DNA from 4 places in the Shewanella sp. NKUCC06_TVS genome. Region 1 is predicted to be linked to each of the others. Evidence: predicted binding sites of a transcription regulator. Region 1 holds the regulator's gene; each other region holds the start of a gene.
What was found. The regulator LexA, encoded in region 1, represses DNA repair genes until DNA is damaged. The targets are predictions, from matches to a motif close to TACTGTATNNNNATACAGTA.
Positions count from the first base shown of each region.

Region 2: a site for LexA is predicted at 1,819-1,838, ahead of KO531_RS15230 (YebG family protein). Genes of this name have one in related genera too.
Region 3: a site for LexA is predicted at 2,095-2,114, ahead of dinG (ATP-dependent DNA helicase DinG). Genes of this name have one in related genera too.
Region 4: a site for LexA is predicted at 2,103-2,122, ahead of recN (DNA repair protein RecN). Genes of this name have one in related genera too.

Region 1 covers NZ_JAHKQX010000017.1:104,366-108,398, reverse strand. Annotated here, with positions in the region: gene coxB (cytochrome c oxidase subunit II) at 1-1,331, opposite strand, end outside; gene KO531_RS17985 (SulA-like leucine-rich domain-containing protein) at 1,735-2,247, opposite strand; gene lexA (transcriptional repressor LexA) at 2,244-2,864, opposite strand; gene plsB (glycerol-3-phosphate 1-O-acyltransferase PlsB) at 3,025-4,033, shown strand, end outside.
Region 2 covers NZ_JAHKQX010000013.1:134,048-138,080, forward strand. Annotated here, with positions in the region: gene prc (carboxy terminal-processing peptidase) at 1-93, opposite strand, end outside; gene proQ (RNA chaperone ProQ) at 122-751, opposite strand; gene KO531_RS15225 (GAF domain-containing protein) at 1,032-1,490, opposite strand; gene KO531_RS15230 (YebG family protein) at 1,508-1,807, opposite strand; gene KO531_RS15235 (paraquat-inducible protein A) at 2,015-2,647, shown strand; gene KO531_RS15240 (paraquat-inducible protein A) at 2,649-3,266, shown strand; gene KO531_RS15245 (MlaD family protein) at 3,253-4,033, shown strand, end outside.
Region 3 covers NZ_JAHKQX010000025.1:44,171-48,203, reverse strand. Annotated here, with positions in the region: gene dinG (ATP-dependent DNA helicase DinG) at 1-2,071, opposite strand, end outside; gene KO531_RS21120 (DNA polymerase II) at 2,192-4,033, shown strand, end outside.
Region 4 covers NZ_JAHKQX010000009.1:59,503-63,535, forward strand. Annotated here, with positions in the region: gene KO531_RS11580 (phosphatidylglycerophosphatase A) at 1-243, shown strand, start outside; gene recN (DNA repair protein RecN) at 414-2,072, opposite strand; gene KO531_RS11590 (AEC family transporter) at 2,201-3,163, opposite strand; gene lldR (LysR family transcriptional regulator LldR) at 3,454-4,033, shown strand, end outside.

The sequences.
Region 1 (4,033 bases):
ACTAGCACGGGGAAGGCGGGTGGTATTCCTGCACCTGTCACTTGATGGCAGGCAGCACAGAAGGTCGCGTAGACAGTTTGACCTTCGGCCATGAGGGCGTCATGGCTGAGTGTGGGGAGGCTTGCGGGATCGATTGCAGCTGAGACGTCTGCAGGTGCGGGTGTCGGAGTTGTACTGCTTGGTACCGCGGCGGATGTTTGTGCAGAATTGCCGTTCATGTACTCGTTGACGTCTTTGGCTTGCACTGCATCGCCAGTATTATTGCCCCAAGCATTACGCTCGTAGGTAGTCACTGCCGCGATTTCTTGTGCAGTCAATTGCTTACTAAACGCTTGCATGGCTGTACCCGTTTTACCGTTGAGCACAATTTCAAGGTGGCCGCTGAGCGGTCCCGTTGCAATCGGGCTACCTTTAAGGTGCGGAAATACGCCTTGCAACCCTTCGCCATTGGGCTGGTGGCAGGCTGCGCAGTGCCCGAGGTAAACTTGTTCACCTTGAGTCATCAACTCTTCTTTACTTAGGGTTTGTGATAAAGCGGCTTGAGCGGCTTCAGCCGCAGCACCTGCGGCTTGTTTCTGCTCTGTGACCCAAGCCTCAAACTCGGCTTCGGGTAACGCTTGTACTACGATAGGCATAAAACCATGGTCTTTACCGCAGAGCTCGGCGCATTGACCACGGTAAATGCCGGGTTTGTCGATGCGAGTCCAGGCCTCATTGATAAATCCTGGATTGGCATCTTTCTTAATGGCAAAGGCGGGTACCCACCAAGAATGGATGACATCCTCTGAAGTCATCAGAAAGCGGATTTTGCGGTTTATTGGTAGAACGAGCGGTTTATCGACTTCCAATAGATAGTTTTCACCCTTGGTTTCGGTGCCTTCGATTTGTGCTCTGGGTGTTGTCAGTATGCTATAAAAATCAATATCTTGATCGAAATAGCTGTAATGCCATTTCCATTGGGACCCCGTAACTTTTACGGTGAGATCGGCGTTGCTGGGATCTTCCATTGCGATTAAAGTTTTTGTCGCTGGAATCGCCATTAAGATCAAAATGATAAATGGCAGAATCGTCCAAGCGATTTCAACTTTAGTGCTTTCGTGAAAGTGGGACGCGACAGCGCCTTTGGATTTTCTGTGGTTGATCATGGCGTAAATCATGACGCCAAAGACCACTAGGCCTATTGCGCAGCAGATATACAAAATGGTCATGTGCAAGTGATAAACCTTGCCACTGATCTCGGTCACGCCAGGGGTCATGTTGAACCGCATGTCCGCGGCGGTCAACGGTGGTGCGAAAAGCACCACGAGTAAACAATACAACAATTGCTTCACAAGACTTCTCCTCTGCCAATTGCGAATAGCAACTACAAAGAAGAGCAACACAGTAAGTCTCAACTCTATGCAAACTCTTCAGTTCCCAAAAAAGCTTTTTTGACTTCAACGTGCGTTGGCGGCTGTTACTTTTAATCAAGTATTGTTACTGCTGGTAATTAGCCACGCTGGCACATACTGCTGAAATAAATCTGTTCTCTATTTTTAGTGGCGCTTCGAGTTCGATAAATACTCGATTCATTGACCACGGAAGGTGATATATCATCACCGACTTAACCAACCATACTTGCTGTTTAAATATTGATCAAGATCACTTATTTATCTAATTATCTGAAAAATTGCCAAAAAAAAGCCTCACATTCATAGGTGAGGCGGCTTTCAAGGTAAAAAATTAAATGAATATTTAGTGTACAGCGCTAAAAAAAGATTGCTGACCGAAGAGATTGCCTTGCTCAATGCGTACGTCGGCATGTAAGTGACTGTTTACGTCTTCAAGCACTATGCCCATAGCTCGGGCACTTTTAGCCACGATTTGTAGGCGTCGATTATCCCGCGCATCCAATGATTGAGTCCAAGTAATGACTGCACTGGACGTACCACTTGTCAGGGCTTTTTCCATTGCCCACAGGGTTTCGACTTCATCTTTAGCATGTACCAGCAAAACTCTATCCATACGCACACCTGCGCTGGCGAGCATTTGCTTGTAGCCAATACTTGGAGGGTTGATGAGCACTAACCAACGGCCCTGTTGGCTTAACTGAGCGAGTTGTGCACTCAGATGAATTAATTCTTGGCGACCTTGAGTCTTAGTTGGCATGCAGGCGATGGGCGCATGGTGCCAGTCATAGTCAGCATCACGGACTTCATCGAGCCACAGGCCCGGATGGCGGGGGGCATTGCCAAGTAGTTTATTCATAGCCAATCTCCATTACGGATCACACCGACGGCGAGTCCTTCAATTGTTAAACTTTGGAAGCCTAAATCCACTTTAATCGGGGAGTAATCTTCATTTTCGGCATGTAGATAGACTACATTACCTTTTTTTTCGAAACGTTTAACAGTGACATCGTCATCGACTCTAGCGACAACCACTTGACCATTTCTAGCTTGTTCTACTTTATGAACTGCCAGCAAATCACCTTCGAGAATGCCGATATTTTTCATGCTGTCGCCTTTTACTCGCAGTAAAAAATCGGCGGCGGGATGGAACATGCTTGGGTCGACTTGGTAGTACTGTTCAACATGTTCTTGGGCGAGGATAGGTTCACCTGCGGCCACTTGGCCGATGAGCGGTAAACCTGTTTCAGTCAAATCTTCGATTTCCGCAGGCAGACGAATGCCCCGAGATGTGCCTGGCATGATCTCAATGCAGCCCTTTTTTGCCAACGCTTTAAGGTGTTCTTCAGCCGCATTGGCGCTCTTAAAACCTAAACGGGTTGCGATTTCTGCCCGAGTGGGTGGCATGCCAGTATCGGCAATATTTCGTTTAATTAGCTCTAAAATTTCAGCTTGGCGTGGCGTCAAAGGTCTCATGGTGTTTCCTGTTTTTCTATACAGTTACTGTTAGTATATACAGTATTATTTGCAGCGCAAGTATTAACCACTTTTTAGCTATGTTGGAGAGAATTAGCGAATATTGCCCATAGTCTGGTATTCTATCGGGCTAGTAAACGCACTTAATTGCATAAGAATAATGCCTAAACACGACTCTCTTTGGTTGAAATCATTACGTTGGATCCAAAAACACTTAGTGCACACTATTGTGGTACCTCAGGATCCCTTTGCCGATCTGAATCTGGATGCTTCCAGACCCCTTGTTTATGTGATGAAAACAGAATCCCTCAGTGACATCGCTGCTTTGAGCGAAATAACGGCTAAGTTAGGCTTACCAAGCCCTTATGAGCCTCTAGTGGCTAATGGTGTGACTGCGCCTCGGGTTGTCTGTCTTCAAGGACGTAAGCCACTGTTTGGCGAACGTGCTGGTAATGAGCCTTTCCTCGAATGCTTTATGCGTTTGTTAGCCGTGCATAAGGAACGTCCTGAATTAGATATTCAACTGGTACCCGTGAGCCTGTATTGGGGCCGAACGCCAGGGAAAGAAGACGACACTATGAAGGCGGCCGTATTTGAGCGGGAAAACCCGACTTGGCTGCGCAAGTGCTTGATGATTCTGTTCTTAGGTCGACATAACTTCGTGCAGTTTTCGAATGCCGTATCCCTGCGTTACATGGCTGACGAACATGGCACCGACATGGGGATTGCCCATAAGTTAGCACGGGTTGCGCGCGTGCATTTCCGTCGTCAACGTAAGGTAATGACAGGGCCTGTGCTGCCAAACCGCCAAGCACTGTTTCATTCGTTACTCAAATCTGAGTCGCTGCGCAAAGCGATTCAAGAAGAAGCCGCCAGTAAAAAGATTTCTGAGACCCAAGCGCGCGAGACGGCCATTGAGTACCTTGATGAAATCGCTGCCGATTACTCAGACAGTTTAGTGCGTATTGCCGAGCGTTTCTTAACTTGGTTGTGGAACAAGCTTTACAGCGGGATCAACATTAAAGGCGCCGAGCAAGTTCGCCAGTTGCACCACGATGGCCACGAGATTGTTTATGTGCCTTGCCATCGTAGCCACATGGATTACCTGCTGTTATCGTATATTTTGTATTATCAAGGCATGGTTCCGCCGCACATTGCTGCTGGCATTA
Region 2 (4,033 bases), on a different contig from region 1:
TAACTCGCTGATTTGAATCGTGGGTGGTACGGCCCAAGCCGAAAATCCGACAAAAACAGTGGCGATCGAGGTAGCCAAAGTGAGTTTTCGCATCAACAAGTTACTCCGTTTTAATAAATGATTACAGCAGGATATGTTCTGCTCTAACTTTAATCGTTAGGCCACTATCAAGCTGAACATGAATATCTTCCTTGTTAATGTCAGTAATCACACCGGCTACGGGTGTCATACCTAATTTAACATTGACGCGTTGTTTTTTCGTTAAATCAGTCAATTGTGCTTGAACATAATTGACGACTGGCGCTGCAGCTTTTGGCGCAGGCTTAGCAGGACGCTCAGTTTTAGGACGCTGAGGAACAGCCACCTTTTTAGGTGCTTTCTTCGCCGCGGGCTTAGGTGCAAGTGCTGCACGTTTCGCTTTGGCCTTATCCTGACTCTCTTTCAACATGGCTTGAGCATGATCAATGTGCTCTTGCTCTAACTCGCCGCAAGGTTCGCCATCCAGGTTTACGCGTTGTGCGCCCGCTTTAACGCACTTTAAATAGCGCCAGCTGCTGGTGTAACGTCTCAAGGCAACTCTGAGCTGAGTTTTACTGACTTTAGAATCATCAGCCAACCTTTCAGCCAAATCTTGAAACAATCCGATTTTTAATGGCTTAGTTTCACCTTCAGCAATAAAGCACAAAGGAAATGTTTCATACAAATACGCCAAAATTGCATTGGTGTCGGTCAACTTTTCTGTTGATTCCATCATTACTTCCACAGTCAAAAAGGGACATCGATTCGAGGTGATATATATCAGCTTCTTACATGTCGTTTATCTTCGTTAAACTCAATATTGAGTCAACGTACAAATTAGCATCCTAGCCGCGTTTACTAAAGTTAAAAAATATACCTTAACAAATTTTGACAGCTCAAAACACTAAGCTTATTCATTGCATGCCAATCAAACCAGCTTAATGCGTGCAGGCGCATATTATAAGGCGCACGCCACCGATTGCGACTATGAATTATGCGTTATTGTACGCAAATTAATCAAATAGGCAGTTTTCAAAACTTTTAACCAGTAATTCCAGCCCCTTTTGGTCTTCTTCATCGAAACGATCGAAGATAGGACTGTCAATATCGAGCACGGCAACCACGTTACCTTGCGCACGAACTGGCACAACGATTTCAGAATTACTGGCAGAATCACAGGCAATATGACCATCAAATTGATGGACATCAGCCACTCGCTGAGTTTGATTAGTGAATGCTGCAGTACCACACACACCTTTTCCTAACGGAATGCGTGTACAAGCCACTTTACCTTGAAACGGGCCTAATACTAGTTGTTCGCCACGCATAACGTAGAATCCCACCCAGTTCAGCTCAGTTAAATTATCATTGAGCAAGGCTGAAAAATTCGCCATCGCCGCAACAAGGTCGTCTTCCCCTTCCAACAAGGCCAAGGCTTGACGGTTAAGTGACTCATAAAATTTCGATTTCATTACATTTCCTAACAATTTTATTCTGCTGCTTCGGTCTTTTTAGCCGCTTTTTTCGCTGCAGGCGGATTCATTGGCGTACTATTAACCTGAACGGCGCCTTTAAGCAAGTTCGTCAGCTCATCTTTATTGTTAGCAAAATAGAATGCGAGCTTTTCGCCCACACTTTCATCTATACCCAAATCAGCTTTTTGAATGAAGGGGATAAGGTTATCGGCGATATCGAGCATCTTATCGTAGGCATCAGCCTCCTTCTTAGATGTGAATGTCATCTTTTCAACCCCTTCTCTGACCACGACAAACTGTGTTATTACTGCCATGACTGCCCTCGCACTGTTTTTATATACAGTAACTAGAGTGACATAGATTGAACTTGTGATGCAAGTGTTCTGATTAATCTGATATTATTAGCGTACTTTCGTTGCCAAGATTATAAAAGCGCTAGACGTGGCTGAACAGCTAACTAGCACGACACTTTGCACCGTTCTCGCTGTTATTACTCCTATTAGGCTAATATATATTTTTATATGCATGAAAACGCAGCAGAAAATTCAGTAACCCTATGCCGCTCCTGCGATTTAGCAGTCCGCAAACGTGCCTTGCCTAGCGGCGTTAGAGCAATCTGTCCTCGTTGCAGCACTGCACTTTATGACACGCCATACTGCTCTGTGAATGGTATGTTAGCCCTATGTATTTCTGCATTAGTGTTTTATTTCCCAGCCAATTTTTTACCCGTACTCGAGATCCACTTTTTCGGCAGTATTCGTACTACCACGGTTTTCCAAGGGGCATTTGCAGTATTTGACCAAGGCTATTGGGTTGTAGGTGTCGCCGTACTTGCCGCCGCGGTGATAGGCCCTGGCTTATTACTGTTATCGATATTGACACAGATTTTAATTGTGAAATGGGGATTGAGTAGCCTTTTTTGGCGTAACTCATTGAAGCAGTTATTAAAATTTCATGGTATCTTATCGCAGCTCACTATGCTGGAAATTTATGTGATCAGCTTCTTAGTTTCATCATTTCAGCTATCTGATTTTTCGGACATTTATTTTGGTATGGGCACATTTTGCTTCACTATGCTGTTTCTCGTGACCTTGTTTCTACAAAGAGAATACGACTTAGAACATATGTGGACGTTATTGGAAGGTCATAGCTGATATGAAACAACAAGGTAAAGATATCGGCCTATGTCTCTGTAAAGTGTGTCGCCAACTCAACAGCAGTGAACTCACGCACTGTCAGCGCTGTGAAACTGAGTTGCACGTCAGAGACTATTCCAGCCTGCAAAAAAGTTGGGCTTTGTTGATTACCGCTGCCATCTTGCTGGTGCCAGCCAACATTTACCCTATCACTATGCTGACCAACCAAGGCCAAGTGCGGCACGACACGATTTTTTCGGGCATTTTGCATTTAGTGCATTCAGATATGCTGCCTATTGCCATCATAGTGTTTACCGCCAGTATTTTAGTACCATGGATTAAAATCATCGGCTTATCCATTTATCTGTGTGCGATCAGCTTTGACATTCCGATTTCAAAAAAGAAATTGATGGTGGGTTTTCACATCATCGAATGGATTGGCCGCTGGTCAATGCTCGATTTATTTGTCATCTCAATCACAGTGGCATTAGTGAACATGGGACAATTACTCGACGCGAAACCCGCGCCTGCGGCTACCGCATTTGCCTTGGTTATTCTGTTAACTCAGTTAGCCGCAAAAGTTTTAGACACTCGTTTACTCTGGGATCGATTGGAACCTCAAGATGACACAAATTGAATCGCCGAAAGTTGTAAAGAAAAAGCTCTTTTCGCCCATTTGGCTGCTTCCTATTGTCGCGTTGGCATTAGGTGCTTGGCTGGGCATTAAGAGCATTAAAGAATCGGGGGTTGAAATTCAAATTCACTTTCCGAGCGCCACTGGGATTGATGTGGGTAAAACCTTAGTCAAATACCAAGGTTTGACTGTCGGTAAAGTGAAAGACATTGGCATAGATGAAGATCTCAAAGGTGTGAACGTCAAGGTCATGATGGACTACCGCGCTAAGCCTTTCTTGAATAAAGAAACCCTCTTCTGGCTTGTCACACCTAAAGCAAGTATTACAGGTGTTGAAGGCTTAGATGCGCTGTTTTCCGGTAACTACATTGCTATTCAACCCGGTAAAGGCAATGCATCAACCTTCTTCGAGGCAGAACGCCAACCGCCGCCGATGCAAATCGGCTCAGAAGGTGTGATGGTCGAATTGACCTCCGATAAACTGGGTTCGCTCGATGTTGGCTCGCCAATATTTTTTCGCCAAATCCCCGTGGGTAGCGTGGTCAGCTATCGTTTAGATGGCAATCAAAGAGTCATTATCAGCGCTTTCATTCAAGAGCAATACGCGCGGTTAGTGAAGAAAAATTCTCACTTTTGGAATGTTTCTGGCGTCAAAATTGATGCTTCACTAACTGGGGTTAAAGTCAGTTCAGAGAGTTTGGCGTCCATTCTGGCTGGCGGCGTGAGTTTCAGCTCTGACGATAAAGCAGACATAGCTAAAAACGGTGACG
Region 3 (4,033 bases), on a different contig from region 1:
ACTCTATAACACGTCTAAAGGGCGGTAAGGCATCCAGTAAGGACTTGCCATAGCGTTTAGTGACTAACCGCCTATCTAAAATGGTCACTCGGCCATAATCTTGCTCTTTACGCAGTAATCTACCACAACTTTGAATAAGCTTACGTGAAGCATCTGGGATCGTCAGTTGTAAGAAGGGATTACCGCCTTTGACTTTGACATATTCTGCGTGCGCTTGCTCAACGGGCGAGGTTGGCACGGCAAAGGGCAGTTTAGTGACGATCAAGTTCGTCAGATAATCGCCGGGCAAGTCGAGACCTTCAGAGAAACTGCCGGTGCCAAACAAGATGCTTGGTTCGCCCTTATCGCATTTAGCTTTATGATTTTCTAACAATTGTTGCCGTGGCGCATTGCCTTGGATAAGTAGCTCAGTGGTGAGTTTGCCTTCAAGTAATTCAACCACTTTTTCCATCTGCCAGTAGGAGGCGAATAGCACTAAGGTTGCCATTTCGCCTTCAATAAGGGTGATGATTTGTTCGGCAAGTTCAGCCGTATAGGCATCGTCCGTCGGCTCAGTGCGCATTTTGGGTAAATAAAGTGTCGCATTATTGGGGTAATCGAAGGGCGATTGTAAGGCTAAATAACGACTGCCATCGTTTAGTGACAAACCTACTTGATGCACGAAATGGTCAAAGTTATTGAGTGCGCGTAGCGTGGCGCTACATAAGACCACGCCCGCGGCCTTTTGCCACAGCATGGATTCCAGCATAAAGCCGACTTCGATAGGTGAAGCGCTAAACAGATAATCCACTTGTTTACCTGTGATGAGTTCGACCCAGCGCGCCATAGGTGCGCCTTTGTGCTTATCTTCCTTGGCCATCATCCTCCACAATTTCTGCAGGTTTTCGAGCCTTTGCAGCATAAATCCGGTTTCGGCTAATAGTGCTTCGGATTGATGTTTAGGAATGTCGCCATCTTTAATCGCCTCTGCCAGCAGTGACAGCATTTTATTAAACTGCTTGAGGGCAAGATTAGAGGTCACTGCAAGGTTTTCAGCCAGAATGAGTAATGAGTCCGGCAGTTTGCCGTGCTCAAAACGCAGACGGTTTTCAGGATTGGCAAAGTGTTTGGTCTGGGTATCGCAATAGTGGGCCACTTGATTGAGCTGGGCGATAAGATCGCCTAAATGATCTTGCATCGCCTGCGCGGGGGCAATGATATTGTTGCTCTTTATTTGGTTTTGTAACTTGGCGCAGGTTTTACCAATTTTTTCGAGCCAGTCGCATGCGCCCCTCAGCGTGGCCTGTGCACTGGAGAAATCCCGCGCCACAATCGGTAAGTGATGTGCCTCATCGATAACATAAAATACGTCTTCTGGATCGGGCAGAATCACGCCGCCACCTAGCTCTAAGTCGGCGAATAACAAGCTGTGGTTGGCGATGAGTACATCCCAGGTATCGACATCTTCACGGGCTTTATGGAACGGGCAATTTCTGTGGCTGGCGACTTGACGATGACAGCTGTGTTTGTCGCAGGCGATTTGTTGCCACAGGTGATCGGGCAGCGGCACGGCTAAGGTATCTATTTCACCGTTCCAGCGACCTTCGTTATAGTCTTTTAACAGGCCATGCATCATAGCTACTTGGCTATTGTCAGGTTTAGTTTGCCACATGGCCATTTGTGTACTGTTGTCGTCACCGATGAGCATTGCCAGTTTCGATAGACATACATAACGTTGTCGACCTTTAACTAAGCCAAAACGGAAATTTAAGCCAGATTGCTCAAGAAAAAAGGGTAAATCTTTATGCAGTAATTGCTCCTGCAAAGCGACGGTTGCGGTAGCGATGCAGACCTTTTTCTTACTCGCTAATGCCAGTGGAATGGTACCGAGGATGTAAGACAATGATTTACCGATCCCAGTGCCTGCTTCGACCACTATGATGCGCCTATCTTTATCATAGTCGCCGGCGAGGGTCTTAGAGATTTCCGCCACCATATAGTTTTGTTCGCGGCGCGGCCTAAAATTAGGCAAGGCGGTAGCGATATCCTTATAGATGGCGCGGATCTGGGTTTTTACATTGTCAGGTAACATGCGTCACTACTTTATCGAATTAATGCTGTACATAATAACAGTGATTGCATAGCCTAAGAAACTTTTCTGCCATTTGGCGGCATTTAAATTGACTAGCTATGCGATTTGGGAACCCATGCGATGAAGTCAGAGGCTACCGCGGCCGTTAGTGTACAAGGTCGAGTCTTAACACGCCATGCGATTCATCGTCATGGGAGTTTAGTGTTGCAGTATTATCTGGCTACCGCCCAAGGCCCTGTGCTGGTGGAAGTGCAAGGCACTGAACACATTTGTTTTTGTCATCAAACTGATGTCACGGCTTTGCAGTTGCAAACGCCGGGTCAAGCATTGCGGTTTGTACCGTTAGCACTCAAAAGCTTTAAAGGTGGCGCGGTTAGTGGTGTTTATGCTAAATCTAGCAATAGTTTACGTACCTTACAGCGCATCGCTAAAGATGCCGATATCCCTTTATTTGAAGCCGACATTCGCCCCGAACAGCGTTATTTAATCGAGCGGTTTGTGGCGCTGGATGTGGCATTTTTAGGGCATTTCTCTGCGACGAGTAACATACACGCGCCGACTAGCGACAGTCTTGAGGCTAACTCGCTGCCCGTGTTTATCGCCGAGCGGGCTAAGAGTATTGCCCCTTTAACGGCTGTACATTTGCGCTGTATCTCACTGGATTTTGAATGTAGCTTTGAGGGTTTACTCTATTCAGTTGCACTATATGGTCAAGACAGTGGCCGAGACGGTGAGCAAGATAGCCTCAAGCAGACTTATGAAAAAGTGATTATGGTGGGTGAGGCTGAATCAAACTCTCCCGAATATATTGAATGGGTGGCCGATGAGGCTGCACTCATTCATCGATTAATCGCGTGGTTCCATGAGTTTGATCCTGACTTTGTCATAGGTTGGTCAGTGGTGAGTTTTGACCTCGCACTCTTGTCACGCCGTGCATTATTACACCGTATTCCGCTCACCATTGGCCGCGGAGGGGCAAAGCTTGAGTGGAAAGTCGATAATAAATTTCGCCCAGAAACCTTAGTTTTACCGGGCCGTGTGGTACTCGATGGTATCGATTGGCTCAAAGCCGCTTTCTATCATTTTGAGCGGTTCTCGTTGGAATTTGTGTCACGGAAATTATTGGGTGAAGGCAAGGCCATTCATAACGTGGATAATCGCGTTGAAGAAATTGATCAGTTGTTTAAGGCCAATAAACAAGCATTAGCACATTACAATCTTACTGACAGCCGTCTGGTGTGGGATATTTTTAGTCATACTCAATTATGGGAGTTCGCCCTCGCGCGAGCTGAACTAACAGGTTTAGAGTTGGGGCGGGTTGGGGCTTCGGTGGCGGCATTTAATCATTTGTATTTACCGCATCTACATCGAGCAGGTTACGTCGCTCCCGATGCTCCTGCGAGTGATGGGATCGAAAGCCCCGGTGGCTATGTGATGGATTCTGTACCGGGACTTTATAAGCATATTTTAGTGTTCGATTTTAAAAGTCTATATCCCTCCATTATTCGTACTTTTTTTATTGACCCTAAGGGATTAATTGAAGGTTTGCAATTGCCCGAGTCTGACTGTGTTGCGGGGTTTCTCGGTGGCCGTTTCAGTCGGCAACAGCCCATTTTACCTAAGCTTATCCAAACATTATCTGAGCAGCGCGAAAAGGCCAAAAGTGAGCACAATGCGCCTTTATCCCAAGCGATAAAAATTATCATGAACTCGTTGTATGGGGTTTTAGGTTCTCAAGGTTGTGTTTTCCACGATGCAAAGTTAGCAAGTTCGATCACTATGCGTGGCCATCAAATCATGAAACAAACCCGCGCATGGATAGAAGAGATGGGCTATCAAGTGATTTACGGCGATACGGATTCGACCTTTGTCTGGCTTGGCAGCGAGCCTGATCTCTCAGACCTTAACGCCTTAGGTAACACTCTGGCGCGGGAAATTAATGCTAAGTGGCAGGCTAAGATC
Region 4 (4,033 bases), on a different contig from region 1:
CACGGTGCGATTGTGTGGGATGAAGTGGTTGGTCTACTGATCACTATGATAGCGGCACCAGCAGGTTGGGGTTGGTTGTTAGTCGGCTTTGGTCTATTTCGCTTTTTCGACATCATCAAACCTTGGCCTATTCGATGGCTCGATGCCAAAGTTCATGGTGGCTTTGGCATTATGATTGACGATGTCTTAGCGGGCGTGTTTTCGTTTATTTGTCTGCAAGGGCTAGTCTGGTGTTTTAGCTAACATTATCGTTAACCTAACATGATAGTTAACCTAACATGATAGTTAACCCGACATGTTCGTTAGCATCTCCAACAACTAACCCTTAGTTTTTGATATAGCCCCTTAGCTTGTGATATAGAGTGTGTAGATTCAAGCGTTTAGCGACCTTATTCGTTATCTGATCCATGCTACTATTGCAGCAGTTCCCTTGCGTTCGCGAGGGTATTGCTGGTGATAGTATCGCCACCTAACAGTCTTGCAAGCTCTTGGATACGCTGCTCACGATCGAGCGATTTCATTGTGGTCTCAGTACTGCCTGCCTTATTAAATTTATCGACGAACATGTGTTGATGACCATTGCCCGCAACTTGCGGCAAGTGAGTCACGCACAGTACTTGGGTCGATTCCCCTAAGCTGCGTAACATGCGGCCCACCACTGCTGCGGTGGGGCCGGAAATCCCGACATCCACCTCATCGAAAATTAATGTCGGTGTGGCAACTTTCTTCGCGGTAATCACTTGGATCCCTAATCCTATGCGTGAAAGCTCACCGCCAGACGCGACTTTCGAAATCGGTTGCAAAGGTTGGCCAGGGTTAGTGGTTACCATAAATTCGATATTGTCACTGCCATTGGCTGACATTTGCTCGGGGTGGAAATTGACTTCGATCGTAAATTTACCCTTAGGCATATTCAGTTCGTGAATTGACTGAGTCACCAGTTTGTCGAGTTCTTTAGCATAGCGGGCACGGCTTTGGCTGAGCTTTTGCGCATTGCTAAGATAAGCGGCTCTACTTGCCTCGACTTGAAGCTGAATTGCTTCAAGTTTACTTTCATCACTGTCTAAGGTGCTTAGCTCAGCCTTTAATGCTAAATGATGCTCGGCCAGTTTATTCGGGCTAACATGATGCTTACGCGCCAGTTGCATGGCTTTTGATAGCCGTTCTTCTAAATAGGCAAAGTGGGTTGGATCGAGTTCAAGCTTACTCAAATAGTGCTGTAATTCGCCGGCACTTTCTTGCACTTGGATTAAGGCATCATTGAGCATAGTGTTGATATTGCTTAATGCGGGATCGTAGCTTTGCAGATCTTCGGCGAGGGAAACGACTCGGTTGAGTAGCGACTCTATATTGTTCTCTTCGCCCTCTGTGAGTATATCTAAGCTCGCCTGACAGGTATCAATCAACTCAGTGCCATTAGCCAGACGTTTGTGCTCTTGCTCAATCTCATCGAACTCATCAACTTTAAGATCAAACTCATCGAGTTCTTCTACTTGATATTGCACTAATTGCTTACGGGCAATACGTTCATGCTGGGAGGCTTCGAGTTGTTTTAAATCGGCCTCAATTTGCTTGCAGCGTTGAAAGCTAGCGGCAACCGTATCGATAAGCAATCTGTGGTTGGCATAACTGTCGAGCAGGGTGAGTTGATGTTCACTTTTTAACATTGCATGGTGCGCATGTTGACCGTGAATACCGATAAGCAACTGACCCAGTAATTTGAGTTGCGTCAGCGGCACTGGATTACCATTGATGTAGGCGCGTGAACGGCCATCGCTACCAATAGTCCGACGTAGAATGCACTCATCATCGAGTTCAAGATCGTTATCTTCTAACCAACGTTTTGCCAGTGGAATATCATCCAAGGAAAAGCGGGCGCTGACCTCGGTTTTATTGGCTCCGGGACGAACACTGCTGGCATCGGCGCGATTGCCTAGGCATAGGCCTAGCGCATCGATGGCAATCGATTTACCTGCACCGGTTTCACCTGTGATGCTGGTCATACCGGGGCGAAAATCCAGTTCTAAAAAACGGACGATAGCGAAGTTATTAATGCTGAGTTGGCAAAGCATAGTGAATTCCTGTCGAAAAACATACCAAACCACTGTATTGATAAACAGTATATACTGATTTTATATACAGTAAAGTGGCTTGGGTAAATAATCGGCATTATCGGTAGTAAATATTTTTAATTAACTGATTATGCATAGATTCTTACTAAGCTTTCTAAGATAGGCAAACTGAAGAAAGTGACTAAGGTACCAAATAGAATACCCTGAGCACTGGTAGAAGCCTGAGTGTTATAACGCTGGGCAAGTAAGTACACGCTAGCCGCGGTGGGCAGTGCGCTCAAGATCACGCCCATGATCAGGTAGTCACCACTTACTCCAAAACGGTTAAGCATAAAGTAGACGAGTGCAGGTTGGATAGCCAGCTTGAAGAGGTTGATAAGGCTCAGTTCGATAAAATTCTTGGGGCTAAATACGCTGCTATCTTTCTGGTAGCGCATCGCTTTGGCGAGTACCATGCCGATAGCAAATAGGGCGCAGGGGCTTGAGGTATTGCCTATTTGCTGGATCATTAGCGCCAGCCCTGACGGCAGTTTTATCTCTAGCGCCGAAATGCCGACGCCAATTAAGCTACCAATAACGATAGGGTTTTTACCGACCGCCATTGCCATTATGATTAAGGCGTGGTGTTGTCTTTGGGTGTTAGTGGCCAGTTCCATCGAGACTAAGGCGACGGCAAACATCAGCACGGATAATAAGCTGGCAATCGCGGCGGCGACTAAGGCACTCTGTTGGTGCGGAAAGAGGATGATGAGCAGTGGAATACCAATAAATGCCGTATTGCCAAAGGTGGCATTGAGGGCTCGAATGGCGGCAACCGCATGCTGTTTAGGGTTAGCGATCAGCGATAGCCCAAGGCAGACAAGATAAGTGATCACCATAGCTGTGCTGTAGCCCGCAATAAATCCCCATTGCAAAATCTCGCCAATCGGCTGCTGCGCGAGGGCGATAAGCATGATTGCAGGGAATGCAATATAGTAGACATATTGGTTTAGCACTTGGTCCGTATCGACGGGCAAGAGTTTTAGTTTTTGCACTAGTGTGCCGAGCAACATGATCCCGAAGACGGCAAACAGAGGGGTTAAAATGGTCATTTCCCTCACTCATCCTTACGATTAAATTTGAATAAACTCGCCCACCGTCATCATTTTACTGTTGCTATGATTCTTGGTGGCCAGAGTTACAGCACTTGCTTCTTTTTATGTCACTTTAGAGCCAGATTTAGCGCCAGCGCAGTAAAACTCGCCACAAAATAACATACCATTTCAATCTAAGGCTATTGCGCTATGGTCGTATAAGTGAATAATTCAAGGTTTAAAACACAATCACTTAGTGAATTTAGCGTATTAACGTCAATACCCAATATGTGAAATTAGGATATGCAATGAGTGATGATTTAGGCGCTGAACTACAACTTGTCTATCTTTTTGTGCATTTAGTCAATGCGGGCAGTTTTTCGCAGGCGGCGAAGGAGCTTGATATGCCCATTGCCACAGTGAGCCGCAAGTTAGCTAAGTTGGAAGAGAAGCTCGATAAACAGCTTTTTATGCGCAGCACCCGCAAGTTGCGACTGACAGAGGAAGGGCTGGCGCTCTTTCAACGTTACCAGAGCGTGGTTGCTCAATTCGATGAGCTGAGTGGGTTAGGCAGCGATAAACCCGAGGGTACCCTGCGCATCGCGGCGCCGATTTCGATTATTTCCATCGTGTTTATTCAAGCATTAAATGAATTTGGCCGCCTATATCCCGATATCCGTTTACACATTTCCCAGAGCAATGAGTTAGTCGATTTGATCGACAAAGGCATAGATGTGGCGATTGTTGGCGGGGCTCAGCCTGATTCTTCTTGGGTGTCGAGTACCTTAGGCGAGCTCGACTATTGCCTGTTTGCCACACCAGAATATTTGGCTCAGGCGCCTAAACTTGAGCATCCCGATGATCTTGAAGCCCATCAACTGATAAAAG